3 regions of the Sphingobacterium sp. G1-14 genome follow, and region 2 is predicted to be linked to each of the others. Evidence: riboswitches for the same ligand, from Rfam matches in the RefSeq annotation. Region 2 holds a riboswitch; each other region holds the start of a gene.
What was found. Region 2 has a riboswitch for S-adenosylmethionine ahead of CBM24_RS16825 (O-acetylhomoserine aminocarboxypropyltransferase/cysteine synthase family protein). Riboswitches for the same ligand answer to the same signal wherever they lie in the genome.
Positions count from the first base shown of each region.

Region 1 (11,030 bases), 2.0 Mb from region 2:
CTGATGGTCAGGTAGAGGATCTTCTTGGCGAGAACAATCCAGAAGTCGAAGGTGGTGAAGGTTCACGCTCCATTCCATTTTCAAAGGAGCTCTGGATAGAGCGCGATGATTTTATGGAAGATGCACCAAAAAAATTCTTCCGTTTAGGCCCTGGGCTTTCTGTACGTTTGAAACATGCTTACATCGTCACCTGTCATGATTTTGTGAAAGATGAAAATGGCCATGTAACGGAAGTTCATTGTACGTATGTTCCAAACTCAAAATCGGGAGAAGACACTTCGGGATTAAAAGTAAAAGGAACAATCCACTGGATCTCGGTTCCATATGCAAAAGAAGCCGAAGTGAGATTGTACGACAGATTGTTCAATGATGAAAATCCTGCTGCTGCAGAAGATTTTAAAGCATCGATCAATCCTGAAAGCCTACATATTATTGAACGTGCTTACATTGAACCGGATCTCGCAAATGCAACCCCCGGGAAAGGATATCAGTTTATACGATTGGGGTATTTTACCTTAGATACACATTCAACTCCAGCTCATTTAGTCTTTAACCGTACGGTTACATTAAAAGACTCTTGGGGTAAGGAAGTAAAGAAAAACGCGTAAAATCGTAACCCATAAAAAGAAGAGGTTGGAAGTGATTCCAACCTCTTCTTTTTATCGTGTATTCTTATCCCCAATATTCTCCAACATGCCGGATTTATATCCCCATTAATCTTGCTAAACTACACCTCTGTCAACCTCTTGAAACATCAGCTCTCATAGCATAAAGCTTCACAAAGGGTCCACTCCTGCTCGAAAATGACCACCTTTTATCAGGTTGGCCTATCCTCAAGCTAGATAAATGCCTGCCCATTTACTTTCTTCGAACTGAAAACCTACAACAGATGATTTACCTTTCCCGTCCTTCCCCTTTTTTACAGCAGTAATTTATAAAGGTACATCATCTGCAATAAGAAAAACATCGTATCATTCATTTTTCAACCTGATTATCGTCACTCTTTTGTCGTGATTTTAGCAATAGTTTTACAGCAAACAAAATACCCTTAATGATATGAAAAAGCTACTTTTAATTGCACTAACACTCACCCTAGGCGCACTAAGTTTACAGGCACAAACAATCCCTAATCAACGCTGGCAAATGAGACTCAGAGGTGTGACAGTCATGCCAAACGAATCGGCCAATATTAATACTATAGGCGGAGACGTCGACATCAATACAAAATTTATTCCTGAACTAGACTTCACTTATTTCTTCACAAAAAACATTGCGGCGGAATTGATTCTTGGGACTACAAAACATAAAGTTAATACAACCGGCTCAAATTTAACTGCCATTGGTGGCAGTTCATCCAGCAATGTCGATCTTGGCAGTGTATGGCTCCTTCCTCCGACACTGACAGCTCAGTATCATTTCTTCCCCGATGGTGCCATTAAACCTTATGTAGGTGCAGGAATAAATTATACAATATTCTATAGCGTCAACGCGGGACAAACGGTAAAAAATGTAAAATACGATAATGCTTTCGGTTTTGCGACTCAGCTGGGAATTGATTTTAAGCTATCTGAAAAATATTTCGTGAATTTGGATGCGAAGTATATTCTTTTAAAAACAGATGTCAATGTTGATGCATCAAATCTTGCACCTAACTTATCCATACCGGCAAAAGTTGACATCAATCCCTTCCTGCTCGGCTTTGGCGTCGGCATGAAATTCTAATCATTTGGCTCATTCCCTATCCTATATGTATCGAGGCCTCTTCCAATATTTTAGAAGAGGCCTCATCTGGTTTTTTTACCTCAAGTATAGCAGTCAATTTGCCGTTTAGGCAGACTGCCTAAATTTGGTTCAGTATGTCATCAAAATTATTCTACTCCGTACCAATTTTGATATTGCTGTCTCAAGCGCTCAACACGTGCCAGTCGCTTGGTATCTTTTGCTTCCAATAAAATAGCCTTGTACCGGTCCACCGAGTCCAAACCGGTCTGAATATCATTCCACTCGAAGCTCAGGTTTTTCTTATCCGACACCAACTGATGTAGATACTCCATATTTTCAGCAACATAATCAAGGTTTCGGTCCATCATCCTGTTGGCTAGCTGAGGTTGTCCCGAACGATATAGACTGTCGATAATATCGGCATAATTGATGGCATCCGACATCGCATATACGCGATCGGGTAATTGATCGTATGCTTTTTTCGCTACTTCCCCAGCTTGTTTGACCTGACCATTGGCCAAGAGCATCCGGGCGGCTTTTCCAAATATATCACGAGCGTACATACTTGTAAAGCGAAACGAATCGGTATCTAAATACTGTGCATTTTTAACATTGCCCCACTGATATGTATGCATAATATTGTTATATAATGCTTCCATGTTAACTAGCCCGGCCTGCTCATTTCGTTTTCCTGTCGACTGATCTGTAGCAGCGACAGGCATCAATCGGGAAGTAAAGCCCTCATTGACCAGGTATTTATCCAAGCCCAATTTAATGTCACTTGGCAACATGTTCGAAAAATATATCGGTCTGTCCCAATGGTTATTTTCAAGCACCGATAACAGGGTTAAATCCGCCCTGGTCAGATGATCATTCGGAATTTCCCATTCCATTGCAGAAACAATAGCACTCTGAAAATAAGCCGGAACCGCATTTTTCTTAACCACCTCCTCTTTATCAACGCGCAATTGGACTTTCTTGGAAGGGAAATAGTTTTCCATATCACCTGAATTCAGCTGAACTTTATACTCCGGATCATCCGATGTGACAAACTGAAATAATTGCTGTATATCCACCGCATTATCAAGCTGTCTATCCACAAAAGGGATATAATCACGAACGCCTTTTTTTGTCTTTTCAGCTGGGATCGTCACGGGAAGACCTGCCGCTTGATACGTCGGTTGCTTCGCCTGCTGCATATACCAATCGCCAGTCAGATAACTTAATACCACAACCCGAACATCCGGACGTACTCCTTCCACTTCTTGCAAATACCATACAGGAAATGTATCATGATCTCCATAGGTAAATAGAATAGCATTTGGAGCGCAGGATTCTAAATAATTACGTGCCATATCCCTTGCCAGCGATTTTTCAGAACGATTATGATCATCCCAATTTTGATGGGCCAAAATAATGGGACCGCCCAATAAAGCGAAAGAAATACCTGTCGCTAATGCATACCGTGTTTGTACAAAACGATTGAGAAACCGAACAAATGCTATTGCTCCCAGTCCGATCCAGATCGCAAACGCATAAAAAGATCCTACGTAAGCATAATCTCGTTCCCGAGGTTGCATAGGAGTTTGGTTGAGATAAACAACGATCGCTATTCCCGTAAACACAAAAAGTAAGGTCAAGACCAAGGTATAAGGTTTATTGTTTCGATACAACCAGATCGCTCCGGCTATTCCCAGTAGCAATGGAAGGAAAAAATAGGTATTCCGGCTCGGGTCATGCTCCTGTGATTGGGATATTTTATCTTGCCCTCCCAAACGCCAATTATCCAATGGTTTAATCCCCGACAACCAGTTGCCGTCACTATAGGTCCCATACCCTTGCCTGTCATTCTGCCTACCGACAAAATTCCACAAGAAATATCGGGTATACATATCACCCAGTTGAAAATTAAAAAAGAACTTAAAATTATCCGAGAACTGTGGCTGCTGCCCCTCCTTCAAATTGAGGTAACTCCTATAATAAGCCTGATGGGCTCCATCTTGACTATATATGCGGGGAAAGAAAGTTTCCTTATCAAACGTATACTTATCGACCTGACTAAAAGGAATATACCCTGATTCATCTTTGCGATAACCGGTTTTACTCTCGACACCAACGACTTGTGAATCATAATTGGGTCCTTTGAGTAAAGGTTCCCGGATATATTGCTCCCGGCTCAGATAACCCAAAAAAGAAAACACATTGTCCGGCGCATTATTGTTTAACGACGGATTGGCTTTTCCACGGATTAAAACCATGGTATAGGAGCTATAACCAAATAGAATAAAACAAAAGACCAGCAGCCCGGTGTGCAGTGTGTATTGCCGCTTTTTATAAGAATAATATAGCCCATAAACGAGGAAGCACCCCAACAGCAGACAAAAGAAGAAGATGCCTGAGCCAAAGCCCAAACCTAGCGAGTTTACAAATAAGAGGTCTACCTTAGCTGCGAGACCGACCAACCATTGAATAATTCCCCACAAAACAGCCCCCAAGATCAGCACTCCTACCAAGAAAGCTTTTATTGTACCTTTCACACTAACCTGTCCTGCTCTTCTGAAATAGACAACCATCGCTATAGCCGGAATTGCCAACAGATTTAATAGGTGCACTCCGATCGAAAGGCCCATAACAAAAGCAATAAACACCAGCCAACGATCGCTACCTTCCTCATCTGCACGGACTTCCCACTTTAAAATTGCCCAAAAAACAATCGCAGTACACAATGAAGACATCGCATATACCTCGGATTCAACAGCCGAATACCAGAATGAATCACTGAAGCAGAAAGCCATTGCACCAACTAAACCCGCAGCAAAAATTTGGAAATAATTCGATAATTGAACTTTCTCTTGCCTGTTGAGTATCTTTTTGGCAATTGCTGTTATTGTCCAGAATAAAAATGTAACAGTAAGCCCACTGCAGATTGCGGATCCAATATTCATCCAATAGGCGATTTTACCTGCATTACCCAAAGCCAGGTTGGAAAATATATTCTGAATAAGAAGAAATAATGGTGCTCCCGGTTGGTGTGCCACTTCCAGCTTGTAGGCACAGGCAATAAATTCACCACAATCCCACCAGCTTACCGTCTTTTCAACGGTGGCGATATATACACATGTAGCAATTAGTCCGCAAGCAAAGCCGAGTAGAGAATTTAATCTAGTGTACGTCATAAGGTCAATTTGGTCTATTGTTAAAATCCTTTTTAGCACTTTAAGTTAAAAAGTTATCCTGACTCCAATAAGTTAATTAACACTATTTAACACAAGTACCTGACTATAAACAGGCTATTAAACCAAACAGGCTATTAAACCCTGAATATAGAGATCGACCTAAAACCACACGATCGAAATTCTGAACTTATTATAAGCTTTCACAACGAATACTACCCCAAAAAAAAGAGAGCTTATGCGCTCCCTTTTCGTATTATTTTTATGAGTTAGGCTAGTTTTTCAACAATCTTCTTTGTTGGACCAGGATTACTCATCGTATAGAAATGTAATACCGGAGCGCCAAATTTAATCAGCTCCTGACATTGTTGCACCAACCACTCTTCACCTACTTGTCTAACGTCGGCATTCGTTTTACATGCTGAAACAGCATCGCTCAGTTCCTCCGGAATATCTAAATGAAATATCCTTGGTAGGGTAACCAACTGTTTTTTCGTTGTCAGTGGTTTCAATCCTGGAATAATAGGCACATGGATTCCATTGTCCCTACATTTTGTTACAAACTCCTTATATTTTTCAACATTAAAGAACATCTGAGTCACAATAAACTCTGCTCCCATATCGACTTTTTGTTTCAGGTATTTAAAATCAGTATTGAAATTTGGCGATTCAAAATGCTTTTCGGGATAACCCGCTACACCGATGCAAAAATCAGTCTTTTCCGATGTGATAATGTCTTCATGCAGATACTTTCCTTTATTCATATCAGTTACCTGTTCCAGTAGGTCTGTTGCAAAGGCATGTCCACCATCGGTCGGTATAAAATCGGCATCGCCCTTACGTGCATCGCCCCGCAATACCAAGACGTTATCTATCCCCAGAAAGTTCAAATCGATCAATGCATTTTCAGTTTCCTCTTTTGTAAAACCACCACATATCAAATGGGGCACCGCATCTACTTTATATTTATTCATGATTGCAGCACATATCGCCACTGTCCCAGGACGTTTACGATAGGAAACGCGTTCCAGTAATCCACTCGCATGCTCTTTATAGATATAATCTTCCCGATGGTAGGTTACGTCGATAAAAGGAGGTTTAAACTCCATCAGTTCATCCATGGTTTTAAAAATACTTTGGATGCCCTGCCCTTTCGCCGGTGGCAATAGCTCAAAAGAAAACAATGTTTTTCCTTTGGCATTCTGGATATGATCGATAATCTTCATTAAAAAACTGTTTTTAGTTTGGTTGGCTTACATCGAAACGCACACGTCGAGGAATCGTTTATCTACATGTAACTTATCTTTCCCACATGGAGTAGGGTAGAATTTAGCACCTTGAACAATACAGGTTGCTAAGGCTTCAACGGGTCTAGTCCCTCGGCCTTTCTCTATAAGCGTTGCTAATATCGTTTTAAAAAATCAAAAGACAAAAATATTTTTTCGAAAAAGCAAAAATAGCGGCAAAAAGATTGCAATAAATACGGCTTCAGGTTTATTCCCAGGCAACAACAGGAATTTAGGCTCCACCAAATATAAAAGACTCTAAAAAAAGATAAAATTAACGATCGCGGATCATCGACAGCGAAGAGACTGACTACGTCACAACAGGATCGGCTAAAGATTCGTTGCTAGGGAATTCCGTAGATTTTTGAGATAAAATGTAATCAGTAAGAGTCCCGTAACATGGTACTCCTCTTTCGATCCATATTTAAAACCATCAAATAAATATTTGTAGGCGATTAATGCATTTTTTTCGTTGTAAAATAACTCTTTCCAAGAATCGGGAACATCTGCCCATGCCTTGAGCACAATGCCATTCTCAGCATAAATAATGGGTGATTCAACACCATCCATTCGATAATCGTGATGTGTGCCTGAACTTGATATGTGCTGGAAATAAGCGATAGAATAATCTACAAAATTCAATGCCCTGGCTTTTATCTCCATTTCACTTTCTGATTTTACAGGGGCATTTCGCCATAGATTCACTTGGCTATCAAATTTGCTCGGGGTCTCCCGGATAGGGGTTTTATCTAACGCAAAGTTGATATAAAGTTTTTCACTTGTGGGCACACGTGCTGAGCTAAACTGTGAAAAATCACCTCTCAGCTGAACAAAATCGTTTTTTACCTTAACAATATCCAAAGCGAGACTACCCTTTTTCTCATCGGTCAATTCTAATCGATCGCCGTCGAATCTATACTTACCGAAGAGTAGGATATCATCGATCGCCATGACAAACTTATCTTTATCATGGAGGGAGAGAAAGGACCGGTATATCGTAGGGTCATTACCATAGACATCTGCCTCCACATTTTGGGGTGATTCTCTTTTTACTTTATGATACTCCTCATTTGAATAGCCCAATATCATTTGGTAATTGCCTTCAGGAAAGTCCTTTTTCTTCCCAAAGAAAGCACAAGAAGACAACGAGAATAGGAATAGCAGCAGTAATAACGGTTTCAAAATAAATCAATAATTATGGCCAGTAATAATATACAGACCAAGATAAGAAATTACTGCAATAATTCGTGTACCGCTATTTATTTGAATAAGCTTGGGGATATGCTTATTCTTTATAAAGATCCACCAAGCCTTCTGGCAATTCAACTTCAATGATCTCCTCTTCGCCATCGATTCCTAAGATCAAATCATCGGACAATGGGAACATCAGTTCTTTGCCATCCATATTTACCGAAGCGACAAATTGTTGTGGAAATTCCTGAACATCTGTTATTTGCCCCAATTCACCATGGTTTTCATCAATCACTAAAAAACCGATTAAATCAGTATATCTAAAATCATCTGGATCGCGCTCGGGCATCTTATCATTGGAAAGATATAGCTTTTTACGTACAAGTACTTGAGCCTTATCGATATGATCCACATCCTCAAATGTCACATACGCTGTACTATTTTTTTGAAATTTAATGGTATCAACAAAATAAGGAACAAGTTTTTTGTTCACTTCCACAAAGACAACATCGATATTCAAACTCTCGTATTCCTCGAATTCAAAAAATAGTTGTACTTCTCCTTTAAGACCTCTTGTTTTACTGATGTAACCGATGTAAAAGCTTTGATCAATAGTCATATATTTCGTATTTAGCGATTAGCTGTGAGACATGATTTGGCAAACCATTAGCCTATTGGCTGTTTCAAAAAAAGCCGACTCAAGATTGAGTCGGCTTTCTCGAATACTTTATGAAAGAATTAACCTTCAGTTTCTTCTGATGCAGGAGCTTCAGTCTCTTCAGCAGCAGTTTCTTCCGCTACAGGAGCATTTTTAGCAGCTACAGCAGCAGCTTTTTCTTCTTTTTTCTTAGCTTCAGCCACTAAAGCAGCTTTTTTAGCTTCAGCTTTAGTTTGTGCTAAACCATCTTTTTTACCAGAGATTCTTGCATCATTAGCTTCAGTCCAAGCTGTAAATTTAGCTTCAGCAGCAGCTTCATCAAAAGCACCTTTTTTCACACCACCTTGCAAGTGTTTTTTGTAAAGAACACCTTTGTAAGAAAGGATAGCGCGAGCAGTGTCAGTTGGTTGAGCACCTTTATTCATCCAATCCAAAGCTTTTTCAAAATCCAAAACGATAGTTGCTGGATTTGTGTTTGGGTTGTAAGAACCAATACGTTCGATGAATTTACCGTCACGTGGAGCGCGAGAATCCGCTACGACTACGTGGTAAAAAGGACGTCCTTTTTTACCGTGTCTTTGCAATCTGATTTTAGTTGCCATTTTTTAATTTTATTTTATGTATTCAACATATCCCCCGAGCTTCATACTAGAGGGGATGCAAAGATAGTTATTTTTTTCTAATCATCATTATAATTTAATAAAACTTCACTGAAAACGACAGGGTTAGCTCTTTCAACAAGCTCTTTCAACCGTAATACCTGCCCCTTAGACCTTCATCTTTTCTTGCTTCCATACGGAAGCTACAACAAACTTTTCAAAAATCAAGACAAAAAACAGTTCCTTCCTTCAAAAGGACATCTTTACCAAATCGGTAAGCAGGATGAACCGTTTGGGTACAGTACCTTCGAAATAGTCATCGACATTTTTGCCAATTCACTTTTTACTTTCTACCTTCATTCTATGAAATCTGTTGCGCCATTAAAAATACTAAAAGCTTCGGCCGGTTCGGGAAAAACCTTTAGCTTGACTTTACACTATCTCACACTCCTACTCTCCAACGAGAATAGCTATAAGGAGATTTTGGCGGTGACATTCACCAATAAGGCAACCGCCGAGATGAAAGAACGTATCCTCTCGGTACTCCATGGCTTGGCAACAGGCGATCCTAACCCTAAAATTGAAGATTTCAGAAAGCTTTTACTCCAGCAGCAGCCAGACTGGAATCCGCATCTGGTACAAGAGAAAGCTTTTCGGGTGTATCGACGTATCCTACATGACTACAGTCATTTTACCATAAGTACAATTGATGGATTTTCCCAAAAAGTTATTCGCGCATTTACGTATGAACTCAATCTTGATGCTGCTTATAAGATTGAAATGAATGTCAATAAAGTGAAAAATGACCTGACAGTCATGCTTAATCAATTGCTGGATGAACGACCCGACCTACTGGATTGGATTATCGCTTATGCGGAAAAGAAAATAGCAAAAAATGAAAATTGGAACTACCGCCAACAACTAATGGGTTTGGCAAGTCTTATTTTCTCTGAAAATTTTCAGGAATTTGATGGCTACATCAATTCTGCCAATCCAAAGGAGGTTTTTAATCTCCTCAATCAGGAAGTTGAACAGAAGATAAACTCCTTCACGGAAGCGCTCTCCATGACAATTGAAGCCTTTAGTGAAACATTCAGGAATTTTAATATCTCCGAAAGTGACCTTAAAGGTAAATCGCGCAATAAAATAATCTCCGCTAGCAAAACCAATAAAAAAACGGAAAAGCTGAGCGCTTCCGAAATTGCCAAGGTACTGGAAAAGTATCTCCAGTTGATCGACAATGAAGATGCTTTTACAGATAGTGACAAAAATATACGGCATGATCTTATCGCCGCACTCAGCCCCATTCTGGCATCGTTCCAAAAGCTACACGATAATCTATCGGCTTACATTGCTTATCAAGCGGTACAAAGTAATCTCTATTACCTACGCCTGCTCAAGGAAATGAGCGACTTACTGACGCAATGGCGGCGGGATAATGGTGCTCAATTAATTTCCGACTCGCAGATTTTATTAAACAAACTCGGACTTGATGAAAATAGCGATCCAACATTTATCTGGGAGAAGATCGGCAATCGTTTTAACTACTTTTTGTTTGACGAATTTCAGGATACCTCGCGTATTCAGTGGAAAAATTATAGTCCACTACTGATCAATGCATTGGCAGATGCCAAAGGCACAATCAGCGAACACCTGATCGTTGGGGACGTCAAACAGAGTATTTATCGCTGGCGAAATGGGGATTGGCGTATACTCCTGCAACAGGTAGAACAACAGGTTGGTCATACTTTTCACTTAGACGAGGATAGCAGAACCACCTTTATCGAAAACGGAAGCCTTGACACCAATTTTAGAAGTCTTCCAAATATCATCCATTTAAACAATTACCTCTTTAGCAGTATTCCCCAGCATCTGCAACAGGTACTGAATGAAAAAGTATTCGAAAGCCTTGATGAAGAAGGTAAACAGTGGTGGATTTCTACTGGCAATGACACGATGCTGGTCAAAGCTTATGAAAACAGCCAACAGGAAATACCTGAACATAAAAAAGGGAAACTTGAGCAATTAGGATCTATCGAAATCTCTTACATTCCTGTCTCTGATGGACGCTACAGAAGAAATCAGGTTATTGAAGAATCGCTACTCCAACTATGTCAGAAAATAGGCGACTGGCTCGGTAGTGGACGATATCAGGCGCAGCAGATCGGTATCCTGGTACGGAGTAATGTGCAGGCTAAATTGGTTATCCAAAAGCTCATGGACTTCAAAAAAGAGCAGCAACTTACATTTGAAGTGATATCCGGTGATGCATTATCCTTAGCGAGCAATGATGCTGTACTATTATTGATCGAAACGTTAAAGGCTTTAGTCTACAATTCGGATAAACATACCATCCATAAAGCAAAGATGGTCTATCTATACCAGCATATTCAAAATAAGA
Region 1 is NZ_CP021381.1:5,898,179-5,909,208, forward strand. Features, by position in the region: gene CBM24_RS25320 (glutamine--tRNA ligase/YqeY domain fusion protein) at 1-608, shown strand, start outside; gene CBM24_RS25325 (OmpW/AlkL family protein) at 1,057-1,722, shown strand; gene CBM24_RS25330 (DUF2723 domain-containing protein) at 1,869-4,898, opposite strand; gene metF (methylenetetrahydrofolate reductase [NAD(P)H]) at 5,165-6,121, opposite strand; SAM riboswitch class I at 6,192-6,294, opposite strand; gene CBM24_RS25340 (hypothetical protein) at 6,512-7,363, opposite strand; gene rimM (ribosome maturation factor RimM) at 7,467-7,991, opposite strand; gene CBM24_RS25350 (30S ribosomal protein S16) at 8,111-8,632, opposite strand; gene CBM24_RS25355 (UvrD-helicase domain-containing protein) at 8,993-11,030, shown strand, end outside.
Region 1: it holds a riboswitch for S-adenosylmethionine, as region 2 does, so the genes downstream of both, metF (methylenetetrahydrofolate reductase [NAD(P)H]) here and CBM24_RS16825 (O-acetylhomoserine aminocarboxypropyltransferase/cysteine synthase family protein) in region 2, are expected to answer to the same signal.

Region 2 (11,030 bases):
CTTCTGCAAACTCTGCTTTACCGATGACTGTGTTGAATGCAATCGTTGCAGCACAATTGATCGAGTTCAAAACGGAAGTAGATAAACAAATCAAAAAAGGCATTAAAAAGGATCTTGCGATCTTAAATGTTGTCCGCAAATACATCAAAGATTCAAAAGCAATCCGTTTCGAAGGCAATGGATATAGCGAAGAGTGGGAAAAAGAAGCTGAGGCACGTGGTCTTTCTAACATCAAATCTACGCCTAAAGCATTAGATGTTTATGTAAAAGAAGAATCTTTAGCCCTGTTTGAATCACTAGGTATTTATACTAAACGTGAATCAGAAGCTCGCCACGAAATCTTGCTTGAAAACTTCTATAAAAAATTACAAATTGAGGCGCGTGTCATCGAAGAGATGGTTAACAACCAAATTGCTCCTGCATGTTTCATTTATCAAAACGAATTGATTGAAAATGTCAAAGGATTGAAAGACCTTGGTCTAGCGCAGGCGGCGTTCAGCTCTCAATTGAACTTTGTAGAACGTATTTCAACACACGTAAATACCATTCTGGAGCAAGCTGAAGCAATGCGTCAGGAACGTAAAAAAGCAAACCAAATTGATGACGTACGTGAAAGATCAATCGCTTACGATGAATCGGTTAAACCATATTTCGATGTGATCCGTTATCATGTCAACAAATTGGAGAAAATTGTTGATGACAAAAAATGGCCTCTTCCAAAATTGAGAGAGATCTTATTTTTAAGTTAAGATAACTTCCCTAAAACAAAAAGAGCCTGCGATATCGCAGGCTCTTTTTGTTTTAGGGAAACCTTCGCTATCTCTCGCTCCTTCTCTCCCCATACAACAGTAGCTCCTATTTTTTTAATCGATTATCTTCATCATTATTACCAGCCTTCTTATTGACTGACTTAATATTCATATTACCAAAACGATAAGAAACTGACAATCGGATAACCCGACTATCATATCCATTTCGTATACGATAGTATCCATTTTCCTGATAACTCGACAATCTGCGCTGACCTCTTGTATTCAACACATCATTTACAGCCAACTTCACATTCAATTTTTTGTCGAGAAATGTTTTTCCAGCCCCTAGATCGATACCATAGTAAGACTGAAAACTAAATACCCCATAAACTGCTGGCGAAAAATAATTGGCTGTCAGCTCCAGATTTGTTGTTTCCCCAATTCGAATATCATGATTGGAACTTACCTGGAAAGATAACTTTTCCAATTGGCGTTGCGCTCCGGAGTGCTCATCAAAACTAAACTTATTATAAAAAGCGCTGGCATTGTTAGAAATACTCCACCATTTAAAAAGCTTAACTGGTATATTGACATTCATGTTGTAATAATCAAAATAAGCCAGGTTTCGGTCTGTCTGTGCAATAGCTTTGGTCTCCGAATTGCTTTCTATGACCTGGGTGATGGCATCGTTGGTCCTCTTGTAGCCCAAACTCAATAAATAGCGATCTTTAAAAGTATAATTTACTTCATACGAATTAGTATATTGTGGATTTAAATAAGGGTTGCCATACTGATACGTGTATTGATCCAAATAATACACAAAGGGATTCAATGACCCATAATCAGGGCGGTCAATACGCCTGCTATAACTCGCACCAAGCTTGTGATTATCATTAATCTGTTGCTGTACAAATATTGATGGGAAAAAATCGGTATAGGTCCGTTTTGTTTGTTGCCCTAGCGTAACTGAATTTCCCAGGGAGCTCGTATTTTCAACACGCAGTCCAGTTTGTACCGAAAACTTTCCGAACGATTTATTTAGGCTGAAATAAGCTGCAGCTATATTTTCATTATACAAAAACTGATTACTTTGACCATTATTTGGCACAAACTCGCCTTGCTGATCCTGATCTTCATACAACAAATTATTATCTGTTTTTACGCGGCTATATTTTAGGCCCGCCTCAAGTTTCGTCGTTTTATTAAAAGGATGCGCAAAATCGGTTTTAAAAACTAATATTTTTGTCTTAGAAAGCATATCATTCCGGAAAATATTCGGTGATTTAAATTCCGCCCAATTTGCGTCCAAAAAACGGTTTCCAACAGTGCTATTGTCATTATTTTTCGAATATGAATAATCCCCATTAATGGTCAATTCAGTCCCTAAGGTATCAAATGTCTTTTTATAGTTAAGATTATAAGTGAGGTAATGGTATTTAAAATCTGACAAATTGCTTCCTAATACAATCGAATCAAGCTTTCCTTTTTGAGAGGCGATCAGATTGCTTCCCTCGCGTGTTGAATGGCCATTACTTACGTTACCGTTAACCACAAATCCAATAACCTCCTCTTTCCCCAGGTTAAAATCTGCCGCAAATTTGAAATTATGGCCTCGATAACGGAATTTCGAATAAGAATCCGAATTAAAAAAAGTCGTCCCGGTTTTGGTATCTACAGCCCTATCGATATCTAAATCATTAAATCCTAAGGCATTTGCGTAGTTATAAGAAGAAAATAAGTTTACCCAATTGTTACGATGGTTTATTAGAAAGCCACCATCCGCCTTTGTATATTTACCTTGCCCTAAATTGAGGTTTAAACTAACATTACTTCCAAATTGCGTATTCTTCTTTGTCTTAATATTAATGATTCCTGCATTCCCTGCGGCATCATATTTTGCGGGTGGATTGGTCAGTACTTCGATCGACGCTATTGCATTGGAAGCCGTATTTTCCAATAATCGCGATATTTCATCAGCAGAAAGATAAGTAGGCTTACCATCAATCATGATAATCACATTACTTTTTCCACGTAGATTGATCTTTTTGTTGTCTAAAGTTACTCCTGGAACCTTTTGCAGGAGCTCCAATGCGTTATTCCCTGTTGCCAAAATACTGTTTTCGACATTGAGGACAACTTTATCGAGATGACTTTCAATCAATGGCTTCTTACCGATCACCTGTGCCTCACTCAACACTTTACTTTCCATTTGTAAACGAATCGTATCCAGCACCTTGAGATCTCCCGTACTTACAACCATTTCAGCAGAACGATAAATAGCATACCCTACCGTGGACACCTGTAGGCTATACTTGCCCTCGGGAATCGCAGATAACACAATTTCTCCATTTTCGTTGGATAAAGTTCCTTTTAACAAGATATCATTGGGCTTCCGAAATAGTGAAATATTTGCAGCCACAATAGGCTGGTTGTCTTGTCCAACAACGACTGTACGTAATCTTCCGCCGTCAGACTGTGCTGAAACGGGTCCGGCAATAGAAAACAGGAATAAAATAAGAGAAAATAAGAGCAATTTAATTTTTTGTGGTTTCATAATGTAATTTCTTTAGGCTATCGATTAGATAGTCAACTTCATAATAATGACAACAAACCTCGTGTATTCATTACACGTTGACTAGTAGAAATAGATAGATCGTCCGATTCACTCGGTAGACAACCAAATAACATCGGTAAACCATATCCCTCACTGATCGATGCTAAAGCCGATACAATCATCCCAGCTAATCTTGAATCTCCAAAAAGCACAGCGCAAGAAAAGCACATCGAATCAAAATAAAAATTCAAAAAATAAACAAAAATCAAAACAAATAAATTGTATACAAAAAATATTAAGCATAATATTTGTATTTTTACACAGAAAATTAGTAAACTGATTAATGAGCACTGTATCATTGAAGAAAAGATTCTACCGTATTTATATCCTTATGATACGATTTATGCATGGCGAGCATTCTGGAGACGCATTACGTAATGTTTCCATCAGCATCTTGCCAAGTTTAGCGATCTACTTATTGGGAGCGCAAGCGAGCACGGCAATTGGAATCGGTGTCGGATCGTTATTAACAACACTCACAGATCCTCCTGGAAACAGAAAGGATAAACTTTCTTCTGCTCTCGTATGTATTCCCACCTTTTTCGTTGCATCATTGTTTACAGCGATTGTATTTCCGTATCATTGGCCCTTGGTTATATTGCTAGCGGCGGCCGGTTTTATATGTACGTTATACGGTATTTTTGGAGCTCGTTATGCTGCAATTGGAAACATGACATTGATTCTCATGAGTTTTGTGATCGGAATGGCCCCGCAACACCCCCTTGCAGTTAGTTTACAGATTACAACAGGATCCATTATATATTACTTTTTTAGCCTTTTACAGGCCTATATACAACCTTATCGCTCGCTAAAACATGCGATGGCCAATGGTTTTCATGGATTATCCCAATTTCTATTGATACGATCCCAGTCTTACGATCCCGATATTCCTTTGAATATAACGTACAGTCGCGTAGGCAAAATTCATGGCCAGATCAGCGAACAGCAGGAACAAATCAGGTCCCTTCTTTTTCGAGAAAAAAAAATCATAAGCCAACAGTGGCATAAAAGCAATTATTGGCTCAGTCAAGTTTATGGGTTAATTGACCTCCATGAGTTAATTATTGCACTTGATCACGACTATGATGCGATTCGCAAAAACCTTGCAGACACGGGCAGCCTCCCTTTAATCCGTCAAACAATCAAATTATTAGCTTTAGAAATTGATAGCTTTTCACAACCTAACAAGAGGTTTCGGTATGCACATCAATTATATCACAATAACTTTAAAATTAATGCCCTCTTACAGGATTTAAAAGAAATTCAAGAAGAGCAGGCCGGTCAAGCAAAAAGTATATTATATTCGATCATAAGCAACATCGAAGCAATTATTGAAGTGCTCAACCGAATTCAGGTGGCTTTTTATCAAAATCAGGAAATCCAGGATAAGATTGACAGCAGTGAGTACCAACAATTTATCAATCGACCTTTGCGCAATCTTGCTGATCTAAAAAGTAAACTCCATCTGAATAACCCGCTTTTTCGATTTGCCGTTCGGATGGCTCTTCTTTTTGGAACAGGCGCATTGATCGGTATTTTATTTTTAGATTTTAAATATACCTATTGGATCTTACTGACGATCGCTATTGTTGCCAGACCAGCATTTTCAATGACAAAAAAGCGTAATATAGAGCGTATTGTAGGCACATTCTCGGGTATAATCGTTGGCATATTCTGCTTAATTGCTATTCATTTTCTCCCGGCTCTTCTTACCATAGCTGCATTAGGTCTTTTCGGATTCTTTTTATTCAATCGATCTAATTATATGGTCAGTGTCATCTTTATTACCTTGGGAATTGTGATTGCACTCAATTTGTTTGAAGGCAATATCAATCTCATTTTAGGCAGCCGAATGCTTTTTACACTTATTGGAGCATTCTTGGCTATAGCAGGTTATTTCTTGATCCCTGTACGCCAGAGCACAGGCATGGTTCAGCTGGCAAAAGAGGTATCTCTTTACAACGAACATTATTTCCAGATCATCAATAACCGTCTGTCGGACGAGAGACAAAGTTCGTTTGATATACGGCTGGCTCGCAAAAAAGCGCAGACTGCCATGGCCCTGTTTTCAGACGCTATCAATCAAATGAAAAAAGAACCCGAACACAAATGGATGGATTGGTCACATATACACCATTTTCAGGCACTCTCTTATCAGGTCAACTCCCATTTGGTGGGTCTTTCGCTATCGTTAAGCAAAAAGACGAATCGCCACCTGACGTATGATATCCATAGTAGAATTGATGCACTTAAACCTCTTTTAACAGATTTAAATCAAATTGCAGAACGGATCAACTTAAAGAAATCATAATACCCGATTGGCAGTTACTTATCAAGTTTCATCGAACAATATGCGATCCGATCCGTATGTTATTCAAAATTCCTTTAACTAAAAAACAGCTTTTCTTTTGCTTTAATAAAAAAAGAGTTTATATTTGTATCGTCTTCGAAAGAAGATTTCTAATCAACACCTCCCTTAATCAGTAGGTCTTGATTTATAAAGAAGTGGCGAGAGACTGGCTCAATGACCCACTGGCAACCTTCAATTTGTTTGAAAAGGTGCCAATTCCTGTCCAAAACAATATCGTTTTGGAGCATATAAATAACATAAGACAATGATTATTAAACTACTGAAGTCCATTAAAAATTCAGGTTCAACACAAGTGAGCCGCACGATAAGCGAAAGTGTAAGCCATCATACAACTGTATTGATGCGAATGCGTATGCATATGCACTTCCACGCTTGTTAAGAATCATTTCCTTTTTCTTGGATAAAGATTTAACAGACCCTTCAAGGAGGTGTGTATGCTTCTCTTTTTACTTAGCAATTTCTTTTTGAACCCTTAAAATCTGATATATTATGTCTTCAAACAAAAATTTAAAATTCGAAACTCTTCAGGTTCACGCTGGCCAAGTCGCTGACCCTACTACGGGATCTAGAGCAGTTCCTATATATCAAACAACATCTTTTGTATTTGAAAATGCCGAACACGGCGCAAACTTATTTGCATTAAAGCAGTTCGGCAATATTTATACACGGATTATGAATCCTACCACGGATGTTTTCGAACAACGTATTGCGGCACTGGAAGGTGGAGTCGCGGCTGTTGCTGTCGCATCTGGCCAGGCGGCACAGTTTATTGCATTAAATAATATCTTGGAAAGTGGTGACAATTTTGTTGCCGGATCCAACTTATACGGCGGTACATTCAACCAGTTTAAAGTTTCTTTTAAACGTCTGGGCATCGAAGCTCGATTTGCAACGGACGCCGAGGCAGATAAAATTGAAGCCCTCATTGATGATAAAACAAAGGCCATCTATGTTGAAACAATTGGAAACCCAAGTTTCAATATTCCAGACTTTGAGAAAATTGCTGCAGTAGCAAAAAAATATGACTTACCGTTAATCGTCGATAATACTTTTGGAGCTGGGGGATATTTATTTAAACCTTTGGAGTATGGTGCGAATGTGGTGGTTGAATCGGCTACTAAATGGATCGGTGGACATGGTACAAGCATAGGTGGTGTCATCGTCGACGGCGGAAACTACAATTGGGGCAATGGAAAATACCCTCAATTTTCCGAACCATCTGAAGGCTATCATGGCTTAGTTTTTTCCGAAGTTTTCGGTGAAGGCGGACCGTTTGGAAATATTCAATTTGCCATTCGGGCACGTGTGGAAGGGCTTCGGGATTTCGGACCAGCACTCTCCCCTTTCAATTCATTCTTATTACTACAAGGACTTGAAACCCTGTCTTTGCGGGTGCAACGCCATGTAGACAACACTTTAGAGATAGCTAAATGGCTTGAGGCGCATCCACAGGTAGAAAAAGTAAACTATCCGGGCTTAAAAAGCTCTCCGAGCTTCGCTAACGCACAAAAATACCTTAAAAATGGCTATGGTGCAGTGCTTTCTTTCCAACTCAAAGGTGACGCAGCACAAAAGGCCAATAGCTTTATCGACAGCTTAGAATTGATCAGTCACCTGGCCAATGTTGGCGATACGAAGTCATTGATTATCCATCCAGCAGCGACTACTCACCAACAATTGAGTGATGAAGATCAAGCCAATGCTGGAGTATTCAAAGGTTTATTACGTCTTTCTGTAGGAATAGAACATATTGATGACATCAAAGCTGATTTACAACAAGCTTTTGATAAAATTAAATAATCAGATTTTTTCGGCTTAAACTTAAACGTAAAATGAGTAAGCATATTTATCTGCACCCGGAGCCTTTTGTATTTGAAAATGGAAGAGAGCTTACTGATTTACAAATCAGTTATGAAACATTTGGCAAACCCAACGCTGATCGCAGTAATGTGATCTGGGTTTGCCATGCACTAACGGCCAATGCAGATGTACTGGATTGGTGGTCAGGTCTTTTTGGAACAGGTGAATTATTTGATTCAAACGATTATTATATTATCTGCGCCAATGTCATAGGATCAGCATATAATAGCAGTAATCCGCTATCTGTAAACCCAGCTACTGGACAGCCTTACTACCTATCTTTTCCTGAATTTACAGTAAGAGATTTGATCAAAGCACATCAATTTCTTGCAGACCACCTGGATATCAAACAAATAGAGCTCCTTATTGGGGGCTCATTGGGCGGTCAACAAGCATTGGAATGGGCCGTATCACGCAGTATAGCCATCAACCATCTAATCGTCGTTGGAACAAATGCCGTCCATTCACCATGGGGTATTGCATTCAATGAAAGTCAACGTCTTGCCATTACTACTGATCGAACCTTTTATGCGAATCATCCCGATGGCGGAGCTAAGGGTTTAAAAGTTGCACGCGCTATGGCACTGTTGTCTTACCGCAACTATACAACGTATGCCAACACACAAAAGGAGGATGATAACGAAAAACTCGATCATTATAAAGCATCCTCCTATCAAAACTATCAGGGTGAAAAATTGGTAAAACGCTATAATGCGTACAGCTATTACTTCCTAACCAAAGCAATGGACAGCCATAATTTAGGTCGTGGGAGACGATCTATCGAATCCGCTTTAGCGAGCATCGACTGTCCAACTTTAGTGCTGAGCGTCAATACAGATTTGTTGTTTCCTCCACAAGAGCAACAATTCATCGCTCAACATATTCCGAATGCCCACTATCAGGAGATCGAATCTACTTATGGCCACGATGGGTTTTTGATCGAAACAAAAAAACTCACGAAAATCATCAGCAGCTTTCTGCGGAAACAAAAAGAATACATCAACGAATTAGTATAAGAGAATAAATAATATATAAGAGAATTTAAGAAGAGATATGAGTAATAAATTAACAATAGGGATGTTTGGGTTTGGTGTAGTAGGCCAAGGTCTTTACGATATCATCAAAACCAAAAATCTTAATCTGGAAATCAAAAAATTTGTCATTAAAAACGGAGATAAAAAGCGCTCGCTACCAGCAGATCTATTTTCTACCGATGCCGAAACAATTTTAGGTGACCCAGAAATTAATACTGTTGTCGAACTAATAGATGATGCCGAAGCAGCCTATCAACTAACTGTTCGTGCCTTGAAATCGGGAAAAAATGTGGTATCTGCCAATAAAAAAATGATTGCCAGCCATTTGGAAGAGCTGGTTGATATTCAACATGAATACGGCACCAGTTTATTGTACGAAGGTGCCGTTTGCGGAAGTATTCCCATTATACGGAATTTAGAAGAGTACTATGACAATGAATTACTTCATTCTGTCAGCGGTATTTTTAATGGATCTTCCAACTATATTTTATCTAAAGTTTTCAATGAAAACCAGCAATATACAGATGCTTTAAAGAAAGCGCAAGAACTTGGTTTTGCAGAGACAGATCCTACCCTTGATGTAGGTGGATTTGACCCAAAATTTAAAGTATGTATTGTTGCTTCCCATGCGTACGGGATCTATGTCAAACCAGACGATGTCTTTAATATTGGTATTGACAAATTGGGACAGCAAGATATTCGTTTTGCTAAAGAAAAGAACCTCAAGATCAAATTGATACCAACAGCAAAAGAAATCGACGGCAACAAAGTTGTACTTTATGTATTACCACGCCTAGTAGGCAAAGACAGCATGCTCTATAATGTAGAAAATGAGAACAATGGTGTATTGGTAAAAGCGGCCTTTGCAGACGAACAATTTTTCTATGGTAAAGGAGCCGGTGGCCACCCTACGGGTTCTGCTGTACTATCGGATATCGCTGCCCTGCGCTATGGATACCGTTATGAATATAAAAAACATTTAGAATCCAGCACATTAAATTATAGCCAAGATTATTTAATTAAGGTTTATTTGAGATACACCGATGATACGCTGATTGAAAAGTTAAATTTCAGTGAAATCACAGAACGATATTACGCACCAGATTTCAAATATGTCATAGGACATATTAATCTTCAACAAATCGCAGCTCACAAAGCCGATTTGGATCAAGAGGGCAATTTTATTGCTGAAATCGCGTAGGCAATCAACAAACCAACCTACCTTGAAAATAGCCCCGAATGGGGCTATTTTTTTATTGCTTAAATTTAGTTGCCTTTCAACTTGACATCTAAAATCCCACCTTCTACCAGGCGTTCAAAAGGAAGCTGCCAACCTTTCCACAGGCGGTTATTCAACCGAACCTGATCAACAATATAACTATTGGGTTGCTCCTTCTTCACCTGAATGATAAATTTATTTTTTCTTAATTTCTCCGGTAATTGTATCGTTACCCGATCGAAAAGTGGCGAGCCAATCTGAAGCGCGGGCTTCTCGGTGGTGAGACTTCGCACATCGAATAGACCGATACTCGACAAGACATACCATGCTCCAAGCTGTCCTTGGTCTTCGTCTTGTCCGTAGCCATAGCCATGTATTGCATCATTACCATAAAACTCATTGCAAATTGCCCGTACCCATTTCTGACTTAAATCAGGTCTACCAGAAAAATAGAACAGCCAGGAGATATGCAGGTTCGGTTGATTACCATGATTATAAAGACTTTCAATCCCTGCGAAAGCGTCAATTTGTGTACCGCCTCCAAACACATTCTTCTGCGACACCGTAAAAATACTATCCAACCGTTGATTAAACAGGTCCTTTCCAACCAGTTTAACCAATTCCTGTGGGACATGCGGAACATAGAAGGTATACTGCCAAGCATTTCCCTCCTGAAATCCACGCCATGGTTCATACGGGTTAAAGTTTGAAATAAATCGTCCAGTACTATCCTTTGGTCGCATAAACTTCGTCGTGGTATCGTACAGATTGCGCCATCCATCGGATAATTCCTGAAATTTAATGTAGTCTTTTTGATGCCCCAATGATTTTGCAAATTGTGCGGCGGCAGCAGCAGAAAAAGCATATTCCAAGGTATGCGAAGCACCAAAAGGAGATCCATTGGTCATTAATTCGGGACTACCATTATCATCTTTTATATAGGGTGAATAGCCCTTGCGAACGAAAACTCCTACATCTAATTTTCCTGCCCCAGGCAGGCGGTCCTTCGCTTCCAATTCATTTTTACGCACCGCAGCATAGGCAAGATTCAGATCATAGTCACGAATACCCACATTATACGCCGATGCAATTGCCAAACCTGTGAAATTAGTTCCCACACCGGAAACGTATTTACTGTTGGCAATACCGTCTCCTAACCAACCTGCATCGCGATAAACCA
Region 2 is NZ_CP021381.1:3,893,228-3,904,257, forward strand. Features, by position in the region: gene CBM24_RS16810 (glutamine synthetase III) at 1-749, shown strand, start outside; gene CBM24_RS16815 (TonB-dependent receptor) at 856-3,306, opposite strand; gene CBM24_RS16820 (FUSC family protein) at 3,650-5,677, shown strand; SAM riboswitch class I at 5,859-5,971, shown strand; gene CBM24_RS16825 (O-acetylhomoserine aminocarboxypropyltransferase/cysteine synthase family protein) at 6,227-7,537, shown strand; gene metX (homoserine O-acetyltransferase family protein) at 7,570-8,613, shown strand; gene CBM24_RS16835 (homoserine dehydrogenase) at 8,651-9,832, shown strand; gene CBM24_RS16840 (GH92 family glycosyl hydrolase) at 9,898-11,030, opposite strand, start outside.

Region 3 (11,030 bases), 2.9 Mb from region 2:
ATATCGGTGCTGCGCCAGGGAAATTAACAATCTATTTCCCCAATAAAAAGGCGATAATCGCAGATAATATGGGCTATCTGTTACTACCTATGCTGGCACTACTTTTCTTGTTGGTGGGTTGTTTTGCTTATACACTGATTATCATCTTCAGACAAAAGAAAGTTTCGGAAATGAAAACAGATTTCATCAACAACATGACGCATGAGTTTAAAACACCTGTTGCAACAATTATGATTGCCAGCGAGTCACTTAAAGATCCAGACATCAATGCCGACCATAAGCGCGTTCAAAAATTGGCTAATATCATCTACGACGAAAATGTTAGACTCGGAAATCATATTGAACGTGTGCTCGATTTGGCAAGACTAGAAAAAGAAACGCTAAAACTCGACCAGGTAGAAGTAAGCATCAATGATCTTGTTTCTGCAGTAACGGACAGCATGCAGCTACGCATGCAGAATATTGGTGGGAAATTCAGTATAGATCTCGCAGCGACCAAGGATATTGTCGTCGGTGATGAGTTACATTTTTCGAATGTATTTTACAATTTATTGGATAATGCCATCAAGTACAGCAAAGGAGATTTACATGTCAACATCAATTCAAAAAATGTTGGTGATACCATTGTTATCACCATTGCCGACAACGGTATTGGGATGAGTCGGGATCACCTGCAAAAGATTTTCGACCAGTTCTACCGTATTCCAACTGGAAATGTTCATAATGTCAAAGGATTTGGTCTTGGCTTAAGTTATGTACAGGACATCCTGAGAAGGCTGAACGGAAAAATTACAGTTAAAAGTGAAAAAGATAAGGGCACGACCTTTGAAGTAATTTTGCCTATTAAAAAATAAAACGTTCCTTTTTTGTATATTTCCTCTTTAAAAAATTTCAAAGGTTGAGGAAAGCTGATTTATCAGCATCAAGGGACATTGGTGAAAATTAATATAATCATTATGCAAAAGATATTATTAGCAGAAGATGATCCTAATTTGGGGGATCTTTTAAAAGACTATCTCGAATTAAAGGGAAAATTTGACGTCACATTATGCACAGATGGAGATGAAGCGATTTCTCAATTCAAAAAAAATAACTACGACCTCTGTATTTTCGATGTCATGATGCCAAAAAAGGACGGATTTACAGTTGGACGTGAAATCAGAAAAACAAACAATACTGTTCCTATTATCTTTGCCACAGCAAAGGGGATGATGGAAGATAAAACCGAAGCCTTTGAATTAGGGGGAGATGATTATATTACAAAGCCTTTTCGAGTGGAGGAATTATTGCTCCGCATCAATGCTTTGCTGAAACGCAGTGTTCGAGACAAAGAAGAGGAAGTGGTTGCTGATAAATTTGAAATTGGTGATTATTTCTTTGATTATACAAGTCAGCAAATTTCTTACAAAGGACAGATGCAAAAACTATCCACCAAAGAAGCGGAACTACTACGCTTGCTTTGTTTAAAGAAAAATGATGTGCTGACCCGGGAAGAAGCTTTATTAAAAATATGGCATGATGACAACTACTTTACAGGTAGAAGTATGGATGTATTTCTCAGTAAACTTCGTAAATATCTAAAAGAAGATAGTAAAGTTGAAATTGTCAATGTGCACGGAAAAGGTTACAAACTTTTGGTGAGCTAAAAGAATGGGGAATGAGAAACAGTCATTCCCCATTTTTTATGCTACACGGCGTATTGAAACATGGCATACACTAAATCATGGATGAAAAGAAAAGAACAAAACAATTTTATCCATAGTAGAATATAAAAAATTGACGCACTTTTATAAAAAATTTGCATTTCAAAAAGAAATGTTCTAACTTAGCGTCGCTTATAGAGAAAGGCAGAGGGAATAGACCCGATGAAGCCTTAGCAACCTGTCCCTTGACAAGGTGCTAAATTCTACCCTACTTGATATGGGAATGATAAGCCGAAGTCACCAAATTCTAGTGTGTCCTTCTCTCTCTAGCAAGAAATATAGTTGAAAAAGAAATATTAAAAACATTCATTATGTTATTGACTAACAATTTAGGTTACCCTCGTGTGGGCGCGTTCCGCGAATTGAAAAAAGCCAATGAGGCCTATTGGGCTAAAAAATCTTCTGTTGAGGAATTATTGGACACAGCAAAAAAAATTCGTGAAGGCAATTGGAAAACACAAAAAGATGCTGGAATAGATTTGATCCCTTCCAATGATTTCTCTTTTTACGATCAAGTATTGGATTTAACCCTTACTGTTGGTGCAATTCCTGCTCGTTACCATTCTTTGTTGAATAAAGTAGACAACAACTACAGCTTAGACTTATATTTTGCCATGGCGCGCGGATTCCAACAAGAAGGAATCGATGTGACTGCAATGGAGATGACCAAGTGGTTGGATACCAACTACCACTATATGGTTCCTGAATTCACAAAAGATCAAGAGTTTAAATTGACTTCTGAGAAATTCTTAAATGAATACAACGAGGCAAAATCATTGGGTATTGAGACAAAACCTGTTTTATTAGGCCCAATCACTTACCTTTTGATCGGTAAAGAAAAAGAAGCTGGTTTCGACCGTATCGACCTATTAGACAAATTAATTCCTGTATATGAGCAAATCTTGTCTAAATTGGCAGAAGCTGGAGCACAATATGTTCAGATCGACGAGCCTTTCTTGGCATTGGATTTAGATGCAAAAGTAAAAGCATTATACCAACCTACGTTTGAGAAATTGGCTGCTGCTGCCAAAAACATCAAATTAATCGCGACGACTTACTTCGAAGCTTTAAAAGACAACGAAGATATCGCAGTTAACCTACCTATCCATGCTTTACATTTGGATTTGGTACGCGGTGAAAACCAGTTGGATACGGTACTAGCTAAAGTTCCTGCTTCATTAACATTATCTTTGGGTATTGTTGAAGGCCGTAACATCTGGAAAAATGATTACGAAAAATCATTGGTTAAAATCAAACAAGCTGTTGATGCATTAGGAAAAGACCGTGTATGGGTAGCTCCTTCTTCATCATTGTTGCACGTTCCTTTTGACTTAGACAATGAACACAATGAGCAATCGCTACCAGCTGAAGTAAAAAACTGGTTAGCTTTCGCTAAACAAAAATTAGCTGAGGTAAAAGACTTGGCCGTATTAGCAGAAGGTGAAGTTGATACTGAAACAGCAAAACGCTTCGAAGCGAACAAAGCTGCAGCTGAAAGCCGTCGTACTTCTCCACTGATCCACAAACCAGAGGTTAAAACACGTACAAGCAATATCACTGATGACGATGCGAAACGTACTTCAGCATTTGCTGACCGTAAAGCAGCGCAACAAGCGAAGTTCAACTTGCCGGCATTCCCTACCACAACTATTGGTTCATTCCCACAAACGAAAGATGTTCGTAAATGGAGAGCAGACCTGAAAAAAGGTGCTATCACGCAGGCAGAGTACGATAAAGCAATCGCAGAAGAAACTGAAAACACAATCCGTCTTCAAGAGCAATTGGATATCGACGTATTAGTACACGGCGAATTCGAACGTAACGACATGGTTGAATACTTCGGTGAACAATTGGCTGGTTACGCTTTCACACAAAACGGCTGGGTACAATCTTACGGTTCACGTTGTGTAAAACCTCCTATTATCTATGGTGATGTATACCGTCCTGAAGATATGACTGTCCGTTGGTCTTCATACGCTCAATCATTGACTAACCGTCCGGTTAAAGGTATGTTGACTGGTCCGGTTACCATCTTACAATGGTCTTTCGTACGTAATGACCAACCGCGTTCAACAACGACTTACCAAATTGCATTGGCGATCTTAGACGAAGTACAAGCGTTGGAAAAAGCAGGTATCAAAATCATACAAATCGATGAACCAGCAATCCGTGAAGGATTACCGCTACGTAAAGCTGATCAAAAAGATTACCTGAACTGGGCAGTACGTGCTTTCCGTGTTTCTTCATCAAATGTAGAAGACGATACACAGATTCACACACACATGTGTTACTCTGAGTTCAATAATGTAATCGAAGATATCGCTGCAATGGATGCTGACGTCATCACAATTGAGACTTCACGTTCTCAAATGAAATTGTTGAATGCTTTCGCTGGTGATTTCAAATATCCAAACGATATTGGTCCAGGTGTTTATGACATTCACTCACCACGTGTTCCAAGCAAAGATGAGATGGTAGATCTATTGCGTAAAGCAAAAGCAGTAGTTCCAGCAGAACAACTTTGGGTTAACCCTGACTGTGGTTTGAAAACTCGTGCTTGGCCAGAAACCAAAGCGGCTTTAGAGTCGATGGTTGAGGCTGCGAAAATCTTAAGAGCAGAATAATTCTTAAACTATATTGATAAAGCCCTAGATGAAATTTCATCTAGGGCTTCTTTATTGGACCTTGGTTCAAAACAAAAACCGTCATTCGGATAATGTGAGACTATTTTCGAGTGTTCTTCCTTTCTTTCTTGTTTTCCTTTTCTTTCCCGTTCTTAATTTCCTGTTTCCCCTTAATCCGATCTTCAATCGACTTCAGGCTTGACGAAAAATCAAGATCAACATTCTCAAGTTGTGCCATTTTTAACGCCTTCAATGCCTTTTTGTATTTTCTCAATTTTTCAAATAAAAGTGCTTTCTTGATCCATATCCCTGTCAAGGGCATCGCCGGAAGTGTCAAAGCAAATTTAATCGTCTTTTTTGCAGCTTCATACTCCCCCATATCAATCAGTGTCTGAATGAAATAAGGATATACCTCCAGTGCCTGCACATTATGCACCAAAGCTTCCTGGAAATACCTTTTTGCCTGCTCATAGTCCAATAGCTGTTCGGCATGAACTCTTCCCATCAAACACAGCGCCATTGTATTGGACTCATCATAAGACAGCGCATAGGATAAGGATTCCATGGTCTCCTCCAAATACATTGGATAGTTATCCAGTGCCTGAAGGACATATTTATTTACTGAATTCATAAAATTTTCTAAAACATAACATTCATATCCAGCTTTCACAATCATCTTGAAAGTAACTGGATTTCTAAAACTCTATAATAAGCTAAGCATATTGGAACAGTGGGCCACCATTTAGAGAGCCAATTTTTAGCCAATATCAACGTAGGTTACTTAACGTATTAAAAAAGAAGATTAGGAAAGGGCCGTATTCCGAAGAATATTCCCGAGAATCTTCTCTGTGGACGAAGCGGGATTTTCTAATATTGCAAACATATTCTTCCGTTTTTATTAATTACTCTGTTAAATTGCAAAGATTCAAAATATTTACCACATTCCCAAAAACTTTTGATTATTAATCTGTTATATCTCACAGCACGATATTGGCATATTATTGTCGCATCAATTTTGCTGAAATTCAATGACTATTTCCCCATCTTTGGACTATGGAAAGTCAATCAGCTAATCAATTAATCAAACTATCAAGAAAACGTAAGGGACTAACGCAGCAGGAACTCGCCGATCAGGCGGGTGTATCGCTAAGAACAGTGCAACGCATCGAAAAAGGCACTGAAGAAATCAGTGGATTTAGTCTCAAACAGATCAGTCAAATCTTAGAAATACCTTTAGAACAACTCATTATGCCAAATGTAAATCAAATCAGTATCGACAACAATCAAACAGGAAGTATTAAAGCGCTATATTTAGCATCGCTCACCTTTCTGGTCAATCCATTATTAGGATTATTGGTCCCAGCGATTATGGGCTATACGAAGCAAAATAAAGACGCCTTTTACAGTAAGCACCTAAAAAAAATAATTGTAATACATGCTGTTGGACTATTTTTTCTCGGAAGTTTCATAGGCTATATTATTATTGCAGATTTTTTTAAGATTTCACTACCGTCTTTTTTAAGCGATATATTCAATAGCGCCTATTTTTTACTCATCCCAGTATGCTACTACATATTGATTCTAACCTTCACTATTTTTAATTATATCACAATAAGGAAGGCCAAGCTCAGTGCTGCAAACTAAACCAATACAAATGAATTTGTTGCGTTCAAAATCATAGCGGTTTCTTTTGAACGATCAATACCCAATCATTCTCCAGCAACAGATAGCCTGTTTCATAAATAAAGTTATAGGTCTGTCCCTTGTTATTGGAAAAAGTATGTGTATGGAACTTAAAATCAAATCCCAATCGCTTTAACTTTTCCCGTTGTATCTTGATCATACCCTCCCCACTCAACGCTTCCAATAAAATACGACGGTTTTTTCGTAGGATATTATTCACATTGCGCACCATATTGGTCTGGTCGCTATTTAATTTATTGTTATAGGCGTTCCGGCAAGCATCATCACAAAATCGCTTGTCAGAACGGCCATATATATCCTTGCCACATTCAAGGCAAACTTTCTCGACAGAACTCATAACGGAAGATTAAACGACAACAAACGGTTACAATCGACTATAGTCGAATACAAATGGTAAATAGACGACTATAGTCTTTTCTCCGCCCCACCTTTGCTTAAGATCATCTGGCATCAATAGCCAATGACCGTCAACTAAAATAAGAATTATTAAAAACATTTAAAAATTAGACGCATGAGCACATTACGCAACAAAGTACAATTGGTTGGTCATTTAGGAAACGACCCATTAATCAAAACAACTTCCACCGGCACCAATTATTCCGTATTACGTCTCGCCACCAATGATCTCTTCAAGAACAAAGCCGGCGAGTGGGTTGAAGAAGTTCAATGGCATACACTCGTGGTTTGGGGTAATCAAAACAATACCATTGAAAAGAAATGCCAACGTGGGACCAAACTCATGGTTGAGGGCAAACTCACCTATCGTAATTATGAGAATGCAGATGGGGTAAAACAATATGTCACAGAAATTAAAGTAGATAATTTCTTGGTTTTATCAGAGTCAAACGGTGCCAAAGAAGACAGCCCAACACTTCCGGATGAAAATGAAGATGACCTCCCCTTCTAGTAGGGTCGGCGAGGTAGATTTTTCAAGCCTCTACCTCGTCGATTGTTCACAACTTATTTTGTTAGGCTTGCTGTCAACGCTCTTCCTAGGTTCTCAGCATAAGCCTTCCATAATTTGGCATCTTCCGGTGTAAACTTAGAAACAGCTTCAGTTTCTTTGGTCGCCCATTCCTGTCGTTTGGACGCAAGCTCCTTAAGCTTAACAACATCGCCACTTTTAGCAACAGTGATAAATTCCTTAATATATTTTGTGTAATCCTCCGCTAATTTTTGTGTCTCAACAGAACTAAATTTAGGTATTGGCACTTCGCCGCCTCTATTTCCCAACAGCGTTTTAGCCGTATCTTTTTTAATGTCAATAGCGGCAGTCGTATCTTTTACTTCGACGTTTTTAGTCGTGGAATTATTACAGGAAATAACAAAAAATCCAGCAATTAATGCTAATAAGGTTACTTTCTTCATCTATTTAAATTTAGTTTTTTATCCATGGTAATTTAGCCGTTTATGCATGTTGTACTGAAACTAAATAAATCACACTACTTTTAGCGGATCGACAAGTTCATCATTATCTATCTTACTTATAACATTACCGATTTATAACATTACCGTCCTTGAGATTTATTCTTACCAATAAAAACTAACTCTCTGTTGATGATACATTATCGTACTATCCAGGTACTGACTCCTTATCTTGGATCGGATCCTGCACAAATTTCCATTTTTATTGTGAGATAACAGTTTAGAATAAGCTATCATGAACCAAAGACGTGAATCAACAGCGCAAAAGTTTTACTTTATTGTCGAACTAATTTAATTACAATGCCCGACTTCACAAAATTTTTTGTGGGCATTCACATCTTCAGACCTGATTTAGTAGTCTTCTTTTCTTGCAGGAAAGTCAGCATCAGATCAACTTCAAAGCCGCTTTTAGCAGGTGTATTACAAGGGGTTAACAGGGGTATAGCAGGGGTGAATCCCTGTAAACCCCTTGTTACCCCCCTGTAAGTACAGTATAGTAACACCATTAACCTAGAATATGGTAACAATATGTAAATACGCTCGATACCGGCAATACCAAATCAATAGCAGGGAAAAGTTCCACGCAATTAGATTCGCTCAAACTTGGCATACAATTTCCAGAAATATGCTTTCTCTCCCAAAGTGAAATCAACCTTCTTCCAGACATTTAAGGCTAAACTAATCTCTTTTTCCTGCAAACTGTATTTTCCAATAAAGAACTCTTCCTCGGAAAAATACAAACCAAAGGCCTTATCCAAAGTATGTAAGCTCTGAACATCAACTTCTTCAAAAAACAAAATGGATTGAGGGCTAGCCAAAAAATCGCTCGGTACCGGAATAGCGTCAGCATATTCGATTGCGATGAGACGGTTCCTACTTTGCAAAGGAAATTCAATTATTGGAAGCTCATCTAATTTCGAAAAATGAGTACTCGCTTCAAAAATAGCATCCCGTTCCAGCAGCGGGATTTGTAACAATCTTTTACGTCCAATAATTGAAACATTTGGCTCAAAATAATCATTGAAATTAAGAATTTCATTGACAGATAGATTTTTTTCAATAAGATGCTGCACAGGAATGCCAAAATAATTTGCAATCTTAAGAACAATCTCAATTTTTGGTTCCGCACGCATTTCTTCGTAAGACGAAATATTACCTCTAGTAAGATTAAAAACATCCCCAAATGCCTGTTGGCTCATTCCTTTCACTTTTCTTAATTTCTTAATATTGTTCCCTACGTTACTCATTTTAAAAAAAATTGAATTTTTATTGCAAAATATTTTTGCATTTTTATTACCTTTATGCAAAGAATATGTGCAATATATAAAAAACTTGATTATGTACTTCTCAAAAATTGAAAATTATATCGCCAACATCGGTTACAACATTACCCATAAGGATACAAAAGAAGGAATCTTTGTCATCGAAAATGAAGACGACGGAATTCGTAACCTCATTGTAGGCATTGCCCAACCCATCCTGATTTTTGAGCAATACCTTTTTACAATCAGCAATGACAGCATGGATATGTTCAAATCACTATTGATAAAAAATAGAGATATTATCCACGGCGGATTTGCGTTAACGGAAGATGGTACCAAAGTTATATTTCGGTATACGTTACAAATACATAATCTCGACCAGAACGAATTCGATGCAGCCATCAATTCGCTGAGTCTGTTGATGAGTGAATATTATAATCAGTTAATAAGTTTTTCAAAATTATAGAATAATGAATATTTTTAAGAGAATTTTCAGAATCGGTCAAGCAGAGATCCACGCAGTCGTGGACAAAATGGAAGACCCCATCAAAATGACGGAACAGGGTATCCGTGAGATGAAAGAGGACCTGGAACAATCGTTGGAAGCCTATGCTAAAGTGAAGGCCTTAGCCATACGGACCCAAAACAATTGTGAAAAGAAAAAAGAAGAAGCCAATGAATTTGAGAACAAAGCTATTCTATTACTCCAAAAGGCACAAAAGGGAGAGCTAACGGCAGAAAAGGCCGAAGGTCTGGCAAAGGAAGCGCTGTTGCTGAAAAAACAGTTATTAATCGAAGCTAGTGAATTGGAGAAACAAGCTGTGATTCATCAAAGTTCAGCCGATGAGCTACACAAAAATGTAGACATTCTCAAATTCAATATATCGAAATGGGAAGGTGAACTCTCCACATTAAAGGCACGTGTAAAGGTCTCTAACGCAGCTAAAATGGTCAATCGGCAGCTCGCTAATATCGATTCCAATAGTACGATTTCCATGTTAGAACGTATGAAAGAGAAAGTCGAGGAAGACGAGGCACTAGCGAAGGCCTATGGCGAGATTGCACTAGGTAATAAAAGTAAAGTTGATGAGATTAACGAGACCATCGGCGGGTCTGAAGCCGTCAACAACGAATTAGAAGAACTAAAAAGAAAATTAAATAGTGATGAAAAGATTTGAGTATAAAACGCTAAAAATTGAACCTAAGGGTTTCTGGGGAACAAAGTTGGATCCCGAAAAAATTGATGAAATCTTAAATGATCTTGGAAATCAAGGCTGGGAACTGGTAACCATGCAGGACCTTGAGGTCAATGGCAGTTCCTGGTCGTTCCATTACACATTCAAAAGGGAGAAAATTTAAACAATAACACGATGACAGAACTAATCAATATCTTATTCAATCCATTATCCAATGGAATTATGACAGTCTTAACTGGCATGTCTGTAGTGTATTGGTTATTTATGTTTCTGATGGGTGATGGAGTACATCTCTTTGATGCCGATGCAGATATAGACCTCCATCCTACACCTGATGTCACGGACGTTGATGGATCACATGATATCGCAACTGAGGGGGGCGACCATGTTCATCATCATACGGATACGGGCGCTAATACAGAACCTGGTTTCTTTGCAAAAGCAATGGATTACATCAATGTTGGCAAAGTACCCATCATGCTTATTGTAACACTATTCAAATTTATAGGCTGGATAATTACCATTGTTTCTTCGCTCTTTATCGATGTTGCTTCATGGGGAATAAAGTCTGTATTTATCCTAATCCCCGTTTTCATTGTTACATTTATATTAATGCATTTTCTGACCAAACCCTTAGCTAAAATGTTTAAAACTATAGGTTACAATGGCGAAGAAAGTCACGATTTTCTTGGTCGCATGGGTAAAATGAGAGCCAGTATTGAAGGCAAGAAAATAGGTTCTGCCGAATTTATCATCCAACAGGACCCTATTCGCCTCAATGTTGTCAGCCACAATGGGGAGAAAATAGGCTACGGAGACGATGTCATTATTGTTGACGAATCCAAGGACAAGAAATATTATTATGTGACCAAAGAAATTACGATAGACAATATTTAATGAAAAAAGAAGAAAAGAATCGACACCTAAACAACTGTCCTAAAAGAACGGATATTTATTCTTTTAAATCCTAATCGTAAACCCAACTATTAAAATCTAAATAAATACAAATCATATGCTATATCAACCTCTTTTATTTTTAAGTGGCTTAAACGGAATTATACTTTTAATTGTCGGATTGGCTGTCTTTTTAATTTTTGCATTCTTTGTTGTATTGAG
Region 3 is NZ_CP021381.1:485,827-496,856, reverse strand. Features, by position in the region: gene CBM24_RS02145 (sensor histidine kinase) at 1-854, shown strand, start outside; gene CBM24_RS02140 (response regulator transcription factor) at 957-1,646, shown strand; SAM riboswitch class I at 1,833-1,936, shown strand; gene metE (5-methyltetrahydropteroyltriglutamate--homocysteine S-methyltransferase) at 2,015-4,327, shown strand; gene CBM24_RS02130 (hypothetical protein) at 4,428-4,958, opposite strand; gene CBM24_RS02125 (helix-turn-helix domain-containing protein) at 5,381-5,971, shown strand; gene CBM24_RS02120 (hypothetical protein) at 6,003-6,368, opposite strand; gene CBM24_RS02115 (single-stranded DNA-binding protein) at 6,543-6,938, shown strand; gene CBM24_RS02110 (hypothetical protein) at 6,992-7,399, opposite strand; gene CBM24_RS02105 (helix-turn-helix domain-containing protein) at 8,044-8,763, opposite strand; gene CBM24_RS02100 (YbjN domain-containing protein) at 8,795-9,184, shown strand; gene CBM24_RS02095 (PspA/IM30 family protein) at 9,189-9,896, shown strand; gene CBM24_RS02090 (DUF4177 domain-containing protein) at 9,883-10,077, shown strand; gene CBM24_RS02085 (OB-fold-containig protein) at 10,089-10,811, shown strand; gene CBM24_RS02080 (flotillin) at 10,927-11,030, shown strand, end outside.
Region 3: it holds a riboswitch for S-adenosylmethionine, as region 2 does, so the genes downstream of both, metE (5-methyltetrahydropteroyltriglutamate--homocysteine S-methyltransferase) here and CBM24_RS16825 (O-acetylhomoserine aminocarboxypropyltransferase/cysteine synthase family protein) in region 2, are expected to answer to the same signal.